DNA from 2 places in the Pseudocitrobacter faecalis genome. Region 1 is predicted to be linked to the other one. Evidence: predicted binding sites of a transcription regulator. Region 1 holds the regulator's gene; the other holds the start of a gene.
What was found. Region 1 encodes PhoB, which activates phosphate uptake and scavenging genes when phosphate is short. Its sites were predicted from a motif close to CTGTCATAAAACTGNCNNAT; they were not measured.
Positions count from the first base shown of each region.

Region 2: pstS (phosphate ABC transporter substrate-binding protein PstS) is a predicted target of PhoB. The motif match lies at 2,210-2,229, and genes of this name have one in related genera.

Region 1 is NZ_CBDDNJ010000002.1:3,292,266-3,298,284, forward strand. Features, by position in the region: gene phoR (phosphate regulon sensor histidine kinase PhoR) at 332-1,618, opposite strand; gene phoB (phosphate response regulator transcription factor PhoB) at 1,640-2,329, opposite strand; gene sbcD (exonuclease subunit SbcD) at 2,523-3,725, shown strand; gene sbcC (exonuclease subunit SbcC) at 3,722-6,019, shown strand, end outside.
Region 2 is NZ_CBDDNJ010000002.1:4,452,054-4,458,072, reverse strand. Features, by position in the region: gene glmS (glutamine--fructose-6-phosphate transaminase (isomerizing)) at 187-2,016, shown strand; gene pstS (phosphate ABC transporter substrate-binding protein PstS) at 2,316-3,356, shown strand; gene pstC (phosphate ABC transporter permease PstC) at 3,484-4,443, shown strand; gene pstA (phosphate ABC transporter permease PstA) at 4,443-5,333, shown strand; gene pstB (phosphate ABC transporter ATP-binding protein PstB) at 5,380-6,019, shown strand, end outside.

The DNA.
Region 1 (6,019 bases):
ACTCAGCGGGATATGCTCCCTTCGTAGCGTGAGGAAGAATAGTTTTTTGATTTGCTACGTAAATACAGTCTGATTCCTACTGCATTAGGCGCAATTTAAACGCTTATAACGTTTTAAAGCAATATGGGATCGCAAAACCAGACGATTATACTAATACTAAATACAAACCTGGAACGATTAACCAGATATAGGAAAAACACATGGCTGATCATGCGAACAAAAAAGCGCCAGTTGTTCATAAAATATCCGATGGGAAATTGACTGCAAAGCAAACAGACCAGCCGAAGCTGGTCTGTGGAAACTCATCGTGACAAGTGCTAAATCTGGCGCTTTATGTGGCAATTAAACGTTCCGGCAGCAGGAAACTAAAGCGTGTTCCTTTTCCTGGCTGGCTTTCAACATCCAGGCGGCTATCATGATGATTTAACGCATGTTTCACAATCGCCAGGCCTAAGCCGCTGCCGCCAGTTTGCCGGGAGCGCGCTTTATCCACCCGGTAAAAACGCTCGGTTAAACGGGGAAGATGTTCCGCCGCAATGCCAGGCCCGTTGTCCTCGACGCTAAACAGCGCACCGTGCGGCGCATGCTGCCAGCGCACGGTGATTTTCGTGCCGGCGGGCGTATGGTTCACCGCGTTATAAACCAGGTTTGACACCGCACTGCGCAGTTGATCTTCATTGCCCAGCACCTTCAATGCCTCATCAATTTCAAAATGGAGTTCATGCTGGCCCTGGCTTAGCGTTTGCGCTTCCCGCTCAACCACCCGCAGCATCATCGGTACATCCACTTTTTCATTGAGGGTGAGGGTCGGCGCGGCTTCAATTTTCGATAGCGTCAGTAATTGCTTCACCAGCCCTTCCATACGCTGCGTCTGTTCACGCATCGTATGCAGGGCTTTTTCACGCGTCGCGCCTTCCAGTACCTGCTCCTGAAGCATCTCAAGATAGCCCTGCAGAACCGTCAATGGCGTACGCAGTTCATGACTGACGTTGGCAAAGAAGTTGCGCCGTGCGCCTTCCAACTGGTGCATTTGGGTGACGTCGCGCGCCACCATCAGCAACTGCCGGTCGGTATAAGGCATGATACGGATTTCCAGATGACGCCCATTATTGAGCACCAGATGCAGCGGTTTAAGAAACTCGCGTTGCTTAAGATGCTGCGTAAATTCCGGATAACGCAACAGGTTAAGAATATTTTGCCCGCTATCGTCCGGCCAGCGCAGACCAAGCAGTTGTTGCGCCAGGCCGTTACACCAGAAGATTGCGCCCTCTTCTGTGGTCAACACCACCGCATCGGGTAGTGATTCTGCGCCGCTACGAAAGCGTTTAATCAGATTACCCAGTTCACGGCGGCGTTTTTTATTACGCAGTTGCATCTGATTCAGACCGTAGAGCAGCGGTTCCCAGCTACCGCGCCCCGGCGGCGGCGTCATGCTGCGATCGACCCATAACCACCAGGAAAGGCGCAGAAGATTCCAGAAATGCCAAATCAACAGTCCGGTCACTGCCGCCAGCAGAAACCAGGGAAGATGGCCAATAATAAGCCCTAATATCAGGGCCGGGAGACAACACAAGAAAAGCTCAAAGGCGAGTCTTTTCCATGACAGCCGTTCCAGCACGCGTCACACTCCTGTCAACATTCAGAAACGAGCCGAAAAACGGTAGCCCGTGCCGCGAACGGTTTGCACCATACGATCGTGGCCGCTCTGTTCCAACGCTTTGCGCAGGCGGCGAATATGCACATCCACCGTGCGATCTTCCACATAGACGTTGGTGCCCCAGACATGGTTCAACAATTGCTCACGGCTGTAGACGCGTTCAGGGTGCGTCATAAAGAAATGCAGCAGTTTGAATTCGGTTGGCCCCATATCGAGCGGATTTTCGCCGGTCATAACGCGATGCGAGGTAGGATCAAGGCTTAGGCCCTGCATCTCAATCACCTCCTCCACCGCCATCGGAGAGATACGCCGCATCACCGCTTTGATCCGCGCCACCAGCTCTTTCGGGGAAAAGGGTTTGGTAATGTAGTCATCCGCGCCGGTTTCCAGACCGCGTACGCGATCCTCTTCTTCACCGCGCGCCGTCAGCATCATGACCGGGATATCGCGGGTCAGCGCTTCACGCTTGAGATGTTTGATAAACTGTAGCCCTGAGCCGCCCGGTAGCATCCAGTCGAGCAAAATCAGATCGGGCCAGGGTTCATTGAGCTGATTCACCGCACTGTCATAATCTTCCGCCTCAATCGGCTGGAAACCGTTTTGCTCCAGCACGAAACAGACCATTTCGCGGATGGGTGCTTCATCTTCAACGACCAGAATGCGTCTCGCCATTTTATGCCCTGTTTTTTTAGCCATCAGTATACATTCGGCGTCATTATGCGTCAGATTTATGACAGTTTTATGAAAAACATGACCGTAAAATGATGGCGCTTTACGAAATATGACACTCGCGGAATACACCCGTCGATCCTGCGGTCGGGGAATGTATAATCCCGGCTATGCTTTTTTCCCCACAGGGACGACGATGCGAATTCTTCACACTTCAGACTGGCACTTAGGCCAGAATTTTTACAGTAAAAGCCGTGCCGCAGAACACGATGCGTTTCTGAACTGGCTGCTGGAGACCGCGCAACGCGAACAGGTCGACGCCATTATTGTGGCGGGCGATATCTTTGATACCGGCTCGCCGCCAAGCTATGCGCGCGAACTCTACAACCGCTTTGTGGTAAATCTGCAACAAACCGGCTGTCATCTGGTGGTGCTTGCCGGAAATCATGATTCCGTCGCCACGCTGAATGAATCCCGCGATATTTTGTCGTTTCTCAATACCACGGTGATCGCCAGCGCCGGGCATGAACCTTTTATTCTCAACCGCCGCGACGGCACACCTGGCGCTGTTTTCTGCCCGGTGCCATTTTTGCGTCCGCGCGATATCGTCGTCAGCCAGGCCGGGCTTTCCGGTGCGGAAAAACAGCAGCATTTACTGGAAACCATTACTGACTACTATCAGAAACAATACCAGCAGGCCTGCGCACTGCGTGGCGATCGCCCGCTGCCGATAATCGCCAGCGGTCACCTGACCACCGTGGGTGCCAGCAAAAGCGATGCCGTGCGTGATATTTATATTGGCACACTGGATGCGTTTCCGGCGCAAAACTTCCCGCCTGCCGATTACATCGCGCTGGGGCATATTCACCGCGCGCAGAAAATCGGCGGCAGCGAACATATTCGCTACTGCGGCTCGCCTATCCCGCTCAGCTTTGATGAAACGGGGAAAAGCAAAAGCGTCAATCAGGTGACCTTTGTCGAGGGTAAACTTCAGGACGTGACGCCACTCGACGTGCCCGCTACGCAACCGCTGGCGGTCATTAAGGGCGACTTTGACAGCATCAGCAGCCAGTTGGCACAGTATCGCGATGCCCCGTCAGAGCCCCCGGTCTGGCTGGATATTGAAATCACCAGCGATGAGTATCTGCATGATATTCAGCGTAAAATCCAGGTCATTACCGATGATTTGCCCGTTGATGTATTGCTGATCCGCCGCAGCCGCGAACAGCGTCAGCGCATTCTGGACAACAGCCTGCGTGAAACCCTAAGCGAACTGGAAGTTGAAGAGGTTTTCCAGCGTCGTCTGGCGCTGGAAACGCTAGAAGAATCCCGGCAGGCGCGCCTGAAAACGCTGTTTGATCTCACCGTTCACTCGCTTGATGAGGAGCCGCAGCCATGAAAATCCTCAGCCTGCGCCTGAAGAATCTCAACTCACTGAAGGGCGAGTGGAAAATCGATTTCACCGCCGAACCGTTTGCCAGCAACGGTCTGTTCGCCATCACCGGCCCCACAGGCGCGGGAAAAACCACTCTGCTGGACGCCATTTGCCTCGCGCTGTATCACGAAACGCCGCGCCTCAACACGGTGTCGCAATCACAAAACGATCTGATGACCCGCGACACCGCTGAATGTCTGGCGGAAGTTGAGTTTGAAGTGCAGGGCGTGGCCTATCGCGCGTTCTGGAGCCAGAACCGCGCGCGCAATCAGCCGGATGGCAACCTGCAGGCCCCGCGCGTTGAACTGGCGCGTCGCGATGACGGCAAAATTCTGGCCGATAAAGTCAAAGATAAGCTCGAGCTTATCGCGTCGTTGAGCGGGCTCGATTACGGCCGCTTTACCCGTTCAATGTTGCTGTCACAGGGGCAGTTCGCCGCGTTCCTTAATGCGCGTCCCAAAGAACGCGCCGAGCTGCTGGAAGAACTCACCGGCACGGAAATATATGGACGAATTTCTGCGCAAGTTTTTGAAAAACATAAACAGGCACGCACCGAGCTGGAGAAACTCCAGGCGCAATCCTCCGGGATGGTGCTGCTGAGTGAAGAGCAGCAACAGTCACTGCAGGGAAGTTTGCAGGCGCTTACTCTCGAAGAGAAAGCCGCACTGGAGCAGCAGACGATCGCACAACATCAGCAACAGTGGTTGCTGCGTCAGAATGAACTGACGCGCGAAACGCATACCACCCGAGAAGCGCTTGCCGCCGCAGAACAGGCTCTGGCGACAGCGCAACCCCAGCTGGAAACGCTCAGCCGTGCCCAACCGGCGGAACTTCTGCGCCCACGCTGGACACATCTTCAGGAACAAGCCGCAACCCTCGCCAGAACCCAGCAGCAGACGCTGCAAGTAAATGCTCGCTTACATGAAGCAACCACCCGCCGTAACCGCATCCGCGCCACGGCTATCGAACAGATGCGCGGGTTGCAGCAGACGCAAACTCAGCTAAACCAATGGCTTAAGGAGAACAAGCGTTTTGCACACTGGGGCAGCGAACTCACCGGCTGGCGCGCGGCATTTGTTTTACAGGCGCGAGAAAGCGCACAGTTGCAGAACAACCAGCAGCGCCTGAGTACGCTGGAAAAACAGCTTGCCCAGTTACCGGCCTCCACGCTTACGCTGAATCTTGCCGAAGCCAGCGACGCCATTAACGCGCACAGCGCTGCCCGCCCGCTGCGCCAGCAGCTCACTACGTTGCATGCACGTTTTCTTCCGCTGCAAAAACGGCGTCAACAGTTGGTTGAAGCGCAGGATAATCGCCGCCAGCAACTGGAAAAACTGACCGCAGAGCTGACCGATCGCCGCCAGCGCTATAAAGTGCAAAACCAGCAACTGAGCGATGTGCGTGCATTATGCGAGATGGAAGCGACGATTGTGCGCCTGGAAGCCGAACGCGCCAGGCTGCAACCCGGTTGCGCCTGCCCATTGTGCGGTGCCACCGAACATCCGGCGATTGCGCAATACCAGGCGCTGACGCCCGGTGTCAATCAGGCGCGTCGCGATGAACTGGAGCGCGACGTCAAACGTCTGGCGGAAGAAGGTGCAACCCTGCGCGGCCAGCAGGATGCCCTGCAAAAACAACAGCAGGTTGAAGAAAGCGAGCTGGAGTCTCTTTCTAAGCAGGAGCAAGCACTTACATCACAATGGCAGGACGTAACGGCCGCGTTAGGCGTGACGCTTCGCGCTGAGGAAGCGATTAGCGAGTGGCTTGGCACACAGGAAGAGTACGAACAGCAGCTTTATCAGCACAGTCAACGGCTGAATTTACAGCAGCAGATAACCGACCTTCAGCAGCAGATTACGCTGGCGCAGAACGAACTCAGCCAGCGCCGCGAAGCGTTGCAGGCTCAACTGACGACGCTTTCGCTCACAGCACCTCTTTCCGGCGAAGAGAACGTCTGGCTGGCGGCGCGCGAAGAGGAAAGCCGGCTCTGGCAAAGCCAACAGACGCAGCACGGTGAAACGCAGCAAAAACTCGCTCAGCTTCAGCCGTTGCTGGATACGCTGCCTGTGTGTGAAATCGAAGAGACAACCCCCATGTCGCTGGAGGGATGGCAGCAGATCCACAACGATTGCATCTCGCTCGCCAGCCAGTGGCAAACCTTGTCGCAGCAGGAAGCACTGGAAAAAGCGCGCCTGCAACAGGCCGAGCGCGAATTTGCTCAGGCACTGGCGGAATCACCGTTCAGCGATCGCGCGGCG
Region 2 (6,019 bases), 1.2 Mb from region 1:
AGGCCTGATAAGGCGAAGCCGCCATCAGGCAGACAGGAGATGAGGGGATAAAATAATCCTCCGCTCAAATTGCTGTATCTATAAAAATAACCCCACTCTCTACAAAGGCTCGGGGCGCCCGAAAATACGGGCATACAGGTTGACCGACAACGACTGGCATATCGCCAAAATCGGAATTAAAAAACTATGTGTGGAATTGTAGGCGCAGTCGCGCAACGTGATGTAGCTGAGATCCTTCTCGAAGGTTTACGTCGTCTGGAATACCGTGGTTATGACTCCGCGGGTCTGGCGGTCGTTGATGAAAAGGGCAATATGACCCGTCTGCGTCGTCTGGGTAAAGTCCAGATGCTCTCTCAGGCGGCGGAAGAACACCCGCTTCACGGCGGCACCGGTATTGCTCACACCCGTTGGGCAACGCACGGCGAACCCTCAGAAACCAACGCGCATCCGCATGTTTCTGAACACATTGTGGTGGTGCATAACGGCATCATCGAAAACCACGAACCGCTGCGCGAAATGTTGCAGGGCCGTGGCTATACCTTCGTGTCCGAAACGGATACCGAAGTGATCGCCCACCTGGTGCACTGGGAAATGGAACAGGGCGGCACACTGCGTGAAGCTGTGCTGCGCGCGATCCCACAACTGCGTGGCGCGTATGGCACCGTCATTATGGATACCCGCAATCCGGAAACCCTGCTGGCCGCGCGTTCGGGTAGCCCGCTGGTTATCGGCCTTGGCATGGGTGAAAACTTTATCGCCTCTGACCAGCTGGCGCTGCTGCCGGTTACTCGTCGCTTTATCTTCCTCGAAGAGGGCGATATCGCGGAAGTGACCCGCCGCGCGGTAACCGTGTTTGATAAATCTGGCGCAGAAGTAAAACGTCAGGATATTGAATCCAATCTCCAGTATGACGCAGGCGATAAAGGTATTTACCGCCACTACATGCAGAAAGAGATTTACGAGCAGCCGAACGCCATCAAAAACACTCTGACCGGTCGTATCAGCCATGGCCAGGTGGATTTAAGCGAACTGGGCCCGAACGCCGACGAACTGCTGTCGAAAGTCGAGCATATCCAGATCATCGCCTGCGGGACGTCCTACAACTCCGGTATGGTTTCTCGCTACTGGTTTGAATCGCTGGCGGGCGTACCGTGTGACGTGGAAATCGCCTCTGAATTCCGCTATCGCAAATCCGCGGTGCGTCGTAACAGCCTGATGATCACCCTGTCTCAGTCTGGCGAAACGGCAGATACCCTCGCGGGCCTGCGTCTGTCGAAAGAGCTGGGTTACCTCGGTTCTCTGGCAATCTGTAACGTACCGGGCTCTTCGCTGGTACGTGAATCCGATCTGTCGATGATGACCAATGCGGGGACTGAAATCGGTGTAGCGTCCACCAAAGCGTTCACGACGCAGTTGACCGTTCTGCTGATGCTGGTGGCAAAACTGGCAAACCTGAAAGGTCTGGATGCCTCTATCGAGCACGACATCGTTCATGGCCTGCAGGCGCTGCCGAGCCGTATCGAGCAGATGCTGTCGCAGGATAAACGCATTGAAGCGCTGGCAGAAGATTTCTCTGACAAGCATCACGCATTGTTCCTCGGTCGTGGCGATCAGTATCCGATCGCGCTGGAAGGCGCGCTGAAGCTGAAAGAGATCTCCTACATTCACGCAGAAGCTTACGCTGCAGGCGAGCTGAAACACGGCCCGCTGGCGCTGATTGACGCGGATATGCCGGTTATCGTGGTTGCACCGAACAACGAACTGCTGGAAAAACTGAAATCCAACATTGAAGAAGTTCGCGCGCGCGGCGGCCAGCTGTATGTCTTCGCCGACCAGGATGCCGCCTTCACCAACAGCGACAATATGCACATCATCGAGATGCCGCACGTTGAAGAGGTGATTGCGCCAATCTTCTACACCGTGCCGCTGCAGTTGCTGGCGTACCACGTCGCGCTGATCAAAGGCACCGACGTTGACCAGCCGCGTAACCTGGCGAAATCGGTCACTGTAGAGTAATCGCACCAGACTCCACCTTCGGGTGGAGTTTTTTTTACGCCAATCCCCGCCTGAGATTTATGACAATCTGTCATTTTCAGCTATGGTTTCTGATGTCATAAAAAGAAAATATTGCTGAAATCAGAAATTCGCAACTACGAATAAGTTATTGAAACTTACGGTTTTTATATCCATATTATCGATAAGCACCTCCTTGTCATAAAACTGTCATATTCCATACATATAACTGTCACCTGTTTGTCCTATTTTGCTCATCGTAGCCATTAAACAATGCTTTATGAATCCTTCCAGGAGACATTATGAAAGTTATGCGTACCACCGTCGCCACTGTTGTCGCCGCGACCTTATCGATGAGTGCTTTCTCTGTATTCGCAGCAGCAAGCCTGACAGGCGCTGGTGCAACATTCCCGGCACCGGTGTATGCCAAATGGGCTGACACCTACCAGAAAGAGACCGGTAATAAGGTGAACTACCAGGGCATCGGTTCTTCTGGCGGCGTAAAACAAATTACCGCTAACACCGTGGATTTCGGCGCATCGGATGCTCCGCTGTCTGACGAAAAACTGGCGCAGGAAGGCCTGTTCCAGTTCCCGACCGTTATCGGCGGTGTGGTTCTGGCTGTAAACATTCCGGGTCTGAAATCTGGCGAACTGGTGCTGGACGGTAAAACCCTGGGTGACATCTACCTGGGTAAAATCAAGAAGTGGGATGACGAAGCCATCACCAAACTGAACCCGGGCGTGAAACTGCCATCGCAGAATATCGCTGTGGTACGCCGTGCGGATGGTTCCGGTACTTCCTTCGTCTTCACCAGTTACCTGGCGAAAGTGAACGAAGAGTGGAAATCCAAAGTGGGTGCAGGCTCTACCGTAAACTGGCCGACTGGCCTCGGCGGTAAAGGCAACGACGGAATTGCAGCGTTTGTGCAGCGTCTGCCGGGGGCGATTGGTTATGTTGAATACGCTTACGCGAAACAGAATAACCTGGCCTACACCAAAATTGTTTCCGCTGACGGTAAACCGGTAAGCCCGACCGAAGAGAGTTTCTCTAACGCTGCCAAAGGCGTCGACTGGAGCAAATCCTTCGCGCAGGATCTGACGAACCAGAAAGGTGACGATGTGTGGCCGATTACCTCCACCACCTTCATCCTGGTGCACAAAGAGCAGAAAAAACCTGAGCAGGGCGTCGAAGTGCTGAAGTTCTTCGACTGGGCTTACAAAAACGGCGCGAAACAGGCTAACGACCTGGATTACGCTTCACTGCCGGATAGCGTTGTTGAGCAGGTTCGTGCCGCATGGAAGACCAGCGTGAAAGACAGCAGCGGTAAAGCGCTGTACTAACGGGAAATATTGACGAAAATGGCGGGTGGCGCTGCGCTTACCCGCCCTACGGTTCACACTGTAGGCCCGATAAGCGTTTACGCTATCGGGCAACTTCGTAAAACGCGTTTAACGGAAAGAGTGATTTATGGCTGCAACCAAGCCTGCTTTTAACCCACCGGGTAAAAAGGGTGACATGATCTTCAGCGCGCTGGTAAAACTGGCAGCGCTGATTGTGCTATTGATGTTGGGCGGCATTATCGTGTCCCTGATCATCTCCTCCTGGCCGAGCATCGAAAAATTCGGCTTCTCATTCCTGTGGACCAAAGAGTGGGATGCGCCGAACGATATTTACGGTGCGCTGGTTCCCATTTACGGAACCCTTGTAACCTCCATTATCGCGCTGCTGATCGCCGTTCCGGTGAGTTTCGGCATCGCCCTGTTCCTGACGGAACTGGCCCCCAACTGGCTGCGTCGCCCGTTAGGTATCGCCATTGAACTGCTGGCGGCTATCCCGAGTATCGTTTACGGCATGTGGGGCCTGTTTATCTTCGCCCCGCTGTTCGCGACGTACTTCCAGGAGCCGGTTGGCAACGTTCTCTCCAACATCCCGTTTGTGGGTGCACTGTTCTCCGGCCCGGCCTTTGGTATCGGGATTCTGGCGGCAGGCGTGATCCTCGCCATCATGATCATCCCGTACATCGCGGCAGTCATGCGCGATGTGTTCGAACAAACGCCGGTAATGATGAAAGAATCCGCTTACGGCATCGGCTGCACCACCTGGGAAGTTATCTGGCGCATTGTGCTTCCGTTCACCAAAAATGGCGTCATCGGCGGCATCATGCTGGGCCTTGGCCGCGCGCTGGGTGAAACCATGGCGGTGACCTTTATCATCGGTAACACTTACCAGCTCGACAGCGCCTCGCTGTATATGCCGGGCAACAGTATCACCTCGGCGCTGGCAAACGAATTCGCGGAAGCGGAATCCGGGCTGCATGTTGCGGCGCTGATGGAACTGGGTCTGATCCTGTTTGTGATTACCTTTATCGTGCTGGCGGCGTCTAAATTCATGGTGATGCGTCTGGCGAAAAACGAGGGGGCGCGTTAATGGCTACGCTCGATATGCAAAACACCGCGGCCCTGGCGGAATCTCGCCGCAAAATGCAGGCGCGTCGCCGCCTGAAGAACCGCATCGCACTCACGCTTTCCATGGCGACGATGGCGTTCGGTCTGTTCTGGTTGGTGTGGATCCTGATGTCCACCATTACTCGCGGTATCGACGGAATGTCGCTGGCGCTGTTCACCGAAATGACACCGCCGCCAAACACGGCGGGTGGTGGTCTGGCGAACGCCCTGGCAGGCAGTGGTTTGCTGATCCTGTGGGCGACGGTATTTGGTACGCCGCTCGGCATCATGGCGGGGATTTATCTCGCGGAATATGGCCGTAAATCGTGGCTCGCAGAAGTGATTCGTTTTATTAACGATATCCTGCTTTCCGCACCGTCGATTGTCGTGGGTCTGTTCGTCTATACCATCGTGGTGGCGCAAATGCAGCATTTCTCCGGCTGGGCCGGGGTGATTGCGCTGGCGCTGTTGCAGGTGCCAATCGTTATTCGTACCACCGAAAACATGCTCAAACTGGTGCCCGATAGCCTGCGCGAAGCGGCTTACGCGCTGGGTACGCCGAAATGGAAGATGATCTCGGCGATTACGCTGAAGGCGTCCGTTTCGGGGATCATGACCGGTATCCTGCTGGCGATTGCTCGTATCGCGGGCGAAACCGCACCGCTGCTGTTTACCGCGCTCTCGAATCAGTTCTGGAGCACCGACATGATGCAGCCGATCGCCAACCTTCCGGTCACCATATTTAAATTTGCGATGAGCCCGTTTGCCGAGTGGCAGCAACTGGCCTGGGCCGGGGTACTGATTATTACCCTGTGCGTACTGCTACTGAATATTCTGGCGCGCGTGATTTTCGCGAAGAAGAAACACGGTTAATTTTTGCGGCGTGGCGGATGCCGCGTCGGATGAGGAAAAGAGTGAGATGAGTATGGTCAATACTGCCCCGGGTAAAATTCAGGTTCGTGATTTGAACTTCTACTACGGTAAATTCCATGCCCTGAAGAACATTAACCTGGATATCGCCAAAAACCAGGTAACGGCATTTATCGGGCCGTCCGGCTGCGGGAAATCCACGCTGCTGCGTACCTTCAACAAAATGTTCGCGCTCTACCCTGAGCAGCGTGCGGAAGGGGAAATTCTGCTCGATGGTGACAACATCCTGACCAATACCCAGGATATCGCGCTGTTGCGTGCGAAAGTGGGCATGGTGTTTCAGAAACCGACGCCGTTCCCGATGTCAATTTATGACAACATCGCCTTTGGTGTGCGTCTGTTTGAAAAGCTCTCGCGCACCGACATGGACGAGCGCGTGCAGTGGGCGTTGACCAAGGCCGCATTATGGAACGAAACCAAAGATAAACTGCATCAGAGCGGGTACTCTCTCTCCGGTGGTCAGCAGCAGCGTCTGTGCATCGCGCGCGGCATCGCGATTCGCCCGGAAGTGCTGTTGCTTGATGAACCGTGCTCCGCGCTTGACCCCATCTCCACCGGGCGTATTGAAGAGCTGATCACCGAACTGAAACAGGATTACACCGTCGTTATCGTGACCCACAACATGCAGC